DNA from 3 places in the Amycolatopsis sp. NPDC005003 genome. Region 3 is predicted to be linked to each of the others. Evidence: riboswitches for the same ligand, from Rfam matches in the RefSeq annotation. Region 3 holds a riboswitch; each other region holds the start of a gene.
What was found. A riboswitch is a leader RNA that binds a small molecule or an ion and turns the genes downstream of it on or off. The one in region 3 is predicted to bind S-adenosylmethionine.

Region 1 (2,258 bases), on a different contig from region 3:
GATGCCGTACTCGGCGGACAGCACCGCGGCGAGCCAGCCCGGGTCGAAGCCGTCGACGACGAAGCTGACCGTGCCGACCCGGTCGACCGGCGCGTCGAACAGCCGCAGTTCGGCGCAGCCGGGGATGCTCTCGAGGCCCTTGCGCAGCCGGGCGAGCAGGGCCTGCTCGTGCTCGACAACCGCGTCCCAGCTCGCGCTGAGGGTCTCGCACGCGACGCCGAGCGCGTACACGCCAATGGTGTTGGGCGAGCCCGCTTCGTGGCGCTCCGGCCCGGTGTTCCAGACGACGGCGTCTTCGGTGACGAGCTTGGTCGCGCCGCCGCCGGCGAGGTACGGGCGGGCCGCGCGCAGCCAGTCGGCGCGGCCGATCAGCGCGCCCGCGCCGAAGGGGGCGTAGAGCTTGTGGCCGGACAGCGCGACGTAGTCGACGTCCAGGTCCTTGATCGAGATCCGGCGGTGCGGGGCCAGCTGGGCGGCGTCGAGCGCGACGCGGGCGCCGTGTTTCCGCGCCACGGCGGCGATTTCCGCGACCGGGAGCAGTTCACCGGTCACATTGGACGCTCCGGTGACGACGACCAGCCGCGGGCCTTGCGGAGCATCCGCGAGCGCTTCGTCCACAGCGGACACCGCGGCGAGGCGGGTGCGCGGGGTCGGGATCCGCCGGACGTTCGGCCCCTGCCACGGCAGGAGCGCGGCGTGGTGCTCGGTGTCGAAGACGACGACCGTGGTGTGCCGCGGCAGGCTGCGGGCGAGCAGGTTGAAGGAGTCGGTGGTGTTGCGGGTGAAGACGACGGTGTCGGTCCGCCGCGCGTCGACGAAGCGGCGCAGGACGTCGCGGGTGCGTTCGTAGAGCTTGGTGGAGACCTGCGACGCGAAGCCGGCGCCGCGGTGGACGCTGGCGTACCAGGGCAGGAACTCGTCGACCTTCGCGCGGACGGCGTCGAGACACGGGGCGCTCGCGGCGTGGTCGAGGTTGGCGTAACCGATGGTTTCGCCGGTCACCAGCGGCACCCGCAGCGACGCACCGGCGACGGCGGGAACGGCGGGGGCTTCGAGCTGGGTGCGGTCGATGGCGAGAGTCATCGGGGTGCCTCCTCGGCGATCCGGGGGACCCCGGCGAGGGGCCCGCGCTTGCCCGTCGCACGGCGCGACCGGCCCGGTCTTCACCCGGGGCACCCCACCGCGGTAGGAGGGTTGCCGGCCAGCAAGCCGGGGCTTCGCGCTGGCACTCATGACCTGAGCCAGAAGGTAACCGAGAACGCGCCGGGCCGCCAACCCCCGCCTCACATTCTGAGACGGCGGTCACAGAGCGTGCTCAGCGGCCGGACTCGCCCTTCCAGCGAGCGAGGCGGCCGGCCCGGTCGACCGCGCGCAACCGGCGTTCGACGGCGTCGCGGACGGCGCTCGTCGTGACGACCAGCAGCTGGTCGTGCTCCTGCAGCCGGCTGGTCTTCTGCGGGGTGAAGCCCGCGCCCTCGCGCACCACCAGGCTGATCGTCGCCCCGACGGGCAGCCGCAGCTCGGACAGGTACACGCCGTGCAGCTTCGACCCCGGCTGGATCCGGACCTGCAGCAGCTCGGCACCCAGCTCGTCCAGCGGCGCGGAGTCGACCTCGATCTCGTGCGCCTCGGACTTCTTGGCCAGCCCGAGCCGGCGCGCGAGCGGGCCGAGCGTCGCCCCCTGCACCAGCGTCAGCACGATGACCAGCACGAACACCGCGTCGACCAGCCGCTGGGCGCCCGGCAGCCCCTGGGACAGCGGGATCATGGCGAGCACGATCGGCACGGCGCCGCGCAGCCCGGCCCACGACAGGAACGCCTGTTCGCGCCACGGCAGCCGGAACGGCAGCATCGCGAGGAGGACCGACACCGGCCGCGCCAGCAGCAGCACGACGGCGCCGGCGACCAGGCCCGGCACGATCGCGTCGAGCAGGCGGCCCGGTGAGGCGAACAGCCCGAGCAGCACGAACAGGCCGATCTGCGCCAGCCAGCCCAGGCCCTCGGCGAACGACAGCGTGTCCGACCGGTGCGGCAGCCGCGAATTGCCGAGCACCAGCGCGGCGACGTAGGTGGCGAGCAGCCCGGACGCGTGCAGCAGCTGCCCGGACGAGTACGCCACGACGCACACCGCGACCGTGGCCAGCGGGTACAGGCCGGTCGCCGGCAGCGCGGCCCGGCGCAGCGCGAGGCCGCCGAGCCAGCCGAAGGCGAGCCCGATGACCAGGCCCGCCGTCAGCTCGTAGACCACCAGCAGCGGC
Region 2 (2,258 bases), on a different contig from region 3:
CTGGCCCGTCTGCGGCAAGAAGGCCTGAGTCCCACTTCGAACCGGCCCCCGTCCACCCCGGACGGGGGCCGCTTCGCGTGTGCAAGAACCGACCCTCCAGGTACGCGAACCGACCCTCCAGGTACGCGAACCGACCGTCCAGGTACGCGAACCGACCCCCTGGGTAAGCTCCAGCGGTGGTTGAACTGCTGGGACCGGCCGAAATCCGCGGGCTGGCGGCCGAACTCGACGTGCGGCCGACCAAGAAGCTCGGGCAGAACTTCGTGCACGATCCCAACACCGTCCGGCGGATCGTCGAGCTGGCGAACGTCGCCGAAGACGACGTCGTTCTCGAGGTCGGGCCCGGGCTCGGGTCGCTGACCCTCGGGCTGCTCGCCACCGGCGCGCGGGTCGTCGCCGTCGAGATCGACCCCAAACTGGCCGAACGGCTGCCCAGGACCGTCGCCGAGCGGGGCCCCGAAGCGGCGGAGCGGCTGACCGTCGTCGGGGCCGACGCCCTGCGCGTCACCCGCGCGGACCTCGGCGAGCCGACCGCCCTCGTCGCCAACCTGCCCTACAACGTCGCCGTACCGGTCGTGCTGCACCTGCTCGCCGAGGTGCCCTCCCTGCAAAAGGGCCTCGTCATGGTGCAGACCGAGGTGGCCGACCGGATGGCCGCCGGCCCCGGCAGCCGCATCTACGGCGTGCCGAGCGTCAAGCTCGCCTGGTACGGCCCCGCACGCAAGGTCGCCGCCGTGCCACGCTCGGTGTTCTGGCCGGTGCCGAACGTCGACTCCGCGCTCGTCGCCTTCGAACGGGCCGCCCGGACGGCGTCCGACGACCGGGAGCTGCTCTTCGGCTTGGTGGACGCCGCTTTCTCACAACGCAGGAAGACGCTGCGGGCCGCGCTCGCGGGCTGGGCGGGCTCCGCCGAGCGCGCGGGCGAGCTGCTCGGGGCCGCCGGGATCGATCCCAGGACCCGTGGCGAGCAGCTGGACGTGCACGACTTCGCCCGGATCGCGGCCGCCGCCCACTCCACAGTGGAGCCGTGAAGATACGCCTCCGTCGCTCCTGATCTCGCGATTCGGACACCGCCAGTCGTGTGATCTGGGCCAACGGGCTTGCTTTCGCTCCTCGGGATCGGTTTTACTCAGTACGTCCATCCCGAGCGACTGAGAGACCTGGCTCGCCGAAGTCGCAGCAACCACCCTCCGCAGGGCAGGTGCTACCGCCAGGACCGATGGAGGCCGTTTTCGATGAAGAGGGTAGCTCGCCCCCTGCTCCTGACCAGGCGTCGCGTAGTCGACGAAGGCCGCCGCTCCGTGACCGCATGTCGACGCTCCAACTGAGCTAGTCCGAGCCGGTCCACCTCTTCTTCATGCACCGTCCACAACGGACGGACCTTCGCTTGCGGCCGGGCGCGCCCATGGGGGCGGCGCCCCGTTTTCTGGAGCCTTCGTGATCACCGTCGAAAACCTGTCCAAAACCTTTGCCACCAACGGAAACTCCGTCGTCGCGCTGCGGGACGTGAGCGTCGACGTCCAGGCCGGCTCGCTGTTCGGCGTGGTCGGTCCCGCCGGGTCGGGCAAGTCCGTCCTCGCCCGGTGCATCGCCCTGCAGGAGCGCCCCGACCGCGGTGTCGTCCGCCTCGACGGCCTCAACACCGGCACCCTCGACGGCCGCCGCCTGCGCGAGATCCGCCGCCAGCTCGGCGTCGTCTCGACGAAGCCGGAGCTGATCGCCGAGCGCACCATCGCCGGCAACATCGCCTCCCCGCTCGAGCAGCTCGGCGTCGACGGCCCGCAGCGCCGCAGCCGGGTCGGCTCGCTGCTCGACCTCGTCGGCCTGACCCCGCGCGCCGCGCAGCGGCCCGGTGAGCTGTCCGCCGGTCAACTCCGCCGCGTCGCGGTCGCGAAGGCGCTGGCGGCGGCCCCCGCCGTGCTGCTCGCCGACGACCCGACCGCCGGTGTCGACCCGGAAGAGGCCGGTGCGGTGCTCGCCGTCCTCGACCGGGCCCGCTCCGAGCTCGGCACCACGGTCGTCGTCACCACACCGGACGCCGGCGTGGTCCGCCGGGTCTGCGACGACGTCGCGGTGCTGGAGGACGGCACCGTCGTCGAGCGCGGCTCGGTGCTCGACCTGATCTCGAACCCGGCCAGCCGCACGGCGCAGGCGCTGCTGCCGGCCATCGAGACGACCCGCTCGCAGGCGGCGCGCTACGACCGCTCGGCCGACGTCGTGCTGATCGGCTTCGCCTCGGTGGGTGCGCTGCTGCCCGA
Region 3 (2,258 bases):
ACACCCAGCTGCATCGCCCAGCGCAGCGACTCCAGCGCCGCCGAGCGGTCGCCGCTGACCGCCTTCTCCGCGACCGCGAAGCCGGTCACGTCGGCGCGGCCGCGGTGGTAGCGGCGGACCGCGTCCGCGTCGACGGCGCCACCCGTGTCCGCGACCAGCTGCGTCGCCGCCGAAGAGAGTTCCCGCAGGTCGGAGCCCACGGCGTCGAGGAGGGCGGCGACGCCCGCCGGGTCGATCTTGCCACCCACCCGGCGCACCTCGTGGCGCACGAACTGCTCCCGCTCGGCCGGCTTGGTGAGTTTCGGGCACTCGGTGACCTCGGCGCCGGCCTTCTTCAGCACCGCCGGGAGCGACTTGCCCGCCTTGCTGCGGCCGCCGCCGGTGTGCACGACAACCAGGACGACCCCGTCCGCCGGGTCCTTCAGGTACGCCGCCACGGCGTCCGACAGCTCCTGCGAGATGTCCTGCGCCGACTCGAGGACGATCACCCGGCCCTCGCTGAACAGCGACGGGCTGACCAGTTCGGCCAGCTCAGGCGCTGTGAGATCGGACACCCGGACCCGGGTCAGCTCCGCGGTCGCGTCCGTCGCGCGGGCGGCGGCGAGCGTCTCGCGGACGGCCCGCTCGATCAGCAGTTCTTCCTCACCCAGCACCAGGTGCAGCGGGGCCGGGGCGGTGGCTTGCGCGGTCACCCGGGAATCCTCTCACTTTGCGCTGCCATGCCCCCGCTCCGGTGATGTCGAGCGGCCACCGTGGCACGGGCCGAGCGCGATGTCGTACGGTGTAGCCGAGGCAGCCCGCCCCGGACGATCCGGCGTGCGCGGCACCGACAACCGAATACCGCTCATCCAGAGGGGCAGAGGGAACGGCCCGACGAAGCCCCGGCAACCGGCGTACAGCCTGTCATCCCGCGATCGCGGGATAGCTGACGACCACGGTGCCAATTCCGGCCCGCTTCGGCGGGGCAGATGAGGAAAGGAACCTCGCGATGACCGCCACCCTCGGCACGACCTCCACCACGAAGACCCCGGATCTCGGTCCCGCCGTCGAACTGGTGTCGAAGGAAGAGGGCCACCGGCAGCCGCTCGCTCCGGAGTTCGTCTCCGCCGAAGACTTCTCGCCGCTCGAGGTCGCCTACGACTTCGGCCGCGTCCGGCGCGAGGACATCGAGGCCGGCCCCAAGAACATCTGGCGCTACAAGAAGCTCCTTCCCGTGCCGTCCAACGTCGAGGAGATCCCGAACACCGAGCCGGGCGCGACGCGGCTGGTCCGCGCCGACCGCCTCGCCAAGGAACTCGGCCTCAAGCGCGTGTGGGTCAAGGACGACACCGGCAACCCGACGCACTCGTTCAAGGACCGCGTTGTCGCCGTCGCGCTGGCGGCGGCCCGCGAGTTCGGGTTCGAGGTGCTCGCGTGTCCGTCGACCGGCAACCTGGCCAACGCGACGGCCGCCGCGGCGGCCCGCGCCGGCTGGCGGTCGGTCGTGCTGATCCCCAAGACCCTCGAGCGTGCCAAGATCCTCACCACCGCGGTGTACGACGGCGACCTCCTCGCGATCGACGGCAACTACGACGACGTCAACCGCCTCGCCACCGAGCTCGCCGGCGAGCACCCGAAGTGGGCGTTCGTCAACGTGAACGTCCGGCCGTACTACTCGGAGGGCTCGAAGACGCTGGCCTTCGAGGTCGCCGAGCAGCTCGGCTGGCGGATCCCGCCGCAGATCGTCGTGCCGATCGCCTCCGGTTCGCAGCTGACCAAGGTGGACAAGGGTTTCCGCGAGCTGGGCCAGCTCGGTCTCGTGGAAGCCAGCCCGTACAAGGTGTTCGGCGCGCAGGCCACCGGCTGCTCGCCGGTGTCGGCGGCGTTCCGCGAAGGCCACGACGTGGTCCAGCCGGTGAAGCCGGACACGATCGCCCGTTCGCTGGCGATCGGCAACCCGGCCGACGGCCCGTACGTGCTCGACATCGTCAACCGCACCGGCGGCGCGATCGAGGACGTCTCCGACGAAGAGGTCGTCGAGGGCATCCGCCTGCTGGCCCGCACCGAAGGCATCTTCACCGAGACGGCGGGCGGGGTCACCGTCGCCACGGCGAAGAAGCTGGTCGAGACGGGCAAGCTGGACCCGGACGCCGAGACGGTGCTGCTGATCACCGGCGACGGCCTCAAGACCCTCGACGCGATCGAGAACCACGTGGGCCCCAAGGCCACCCTGCCGCCCTCGGCCGCGGCCGTGAACGAGGCCCTCGGCTACTGAGCGC

Region 1: it holds a riboswitch for S-adenosylmethionine, as region 3 does, so the genes downstream of both, ACWED2_RS18830 (aminotransferase class V-fold PLP-dependent enzyme) here and thrC (threonine synthase) in region 3, are expected to answer to the same signal.
Region 2: it holds a riboswitch for S-adenosylmethionine, as region 3 does, so the genes downstream of both, ACWED2_RS05160 (methionine ABC transporter ATP-binding protein) here and thrC (threonine synthase) in region 3, are expected to answer to the same signal.

The regions. Positions count from the first base shown of each region.
Region 1 is NZ_JBSGAI010000014.1:199,334-201,591, forward strand. It holds gene ACWED2_RS18830 (aminotransferase class V-fold PLP-dependent enzyme) at 1-1,083, opposite strand, end outside; SAM riboswitch class IV at 1,123-1,237, opposite strand; gene ACWED2_RS18835 (potassium/proton antiporter) at 1,316-2,258, opposite strand, start outside.
Region 2 is NZ_JBSGAI010000003.1:187,834-190,091, forward strand. It holds gene ACWED2_RS05150 (transglycosylase family protein) at 1-28, shown strand, start outside; gene rsmA (16S rRNA (adenine(1518)-N(6)/adenine(1519)-N(6))-dimethyltransferase RsmA) at 177-1,031, shown strand; SAM riboswitch class I at 1,136-1,226, shown strand; gene ACWED2_RS05160 (methionine ABC transporter ATP-binding protein) at 1,438-2,258, shown strand, end outside.
Region 3 is NZ_JBSGAI010000004.1:61,975-64,232, forward strand. It holds gene holA (DNA polymerase III subunit delta) at 1-692, opposite strand, end outside; SAM riboswitch class I at 842-975, shown strand; gene thrC (threonine synthase) at 989-2,254, shown strand.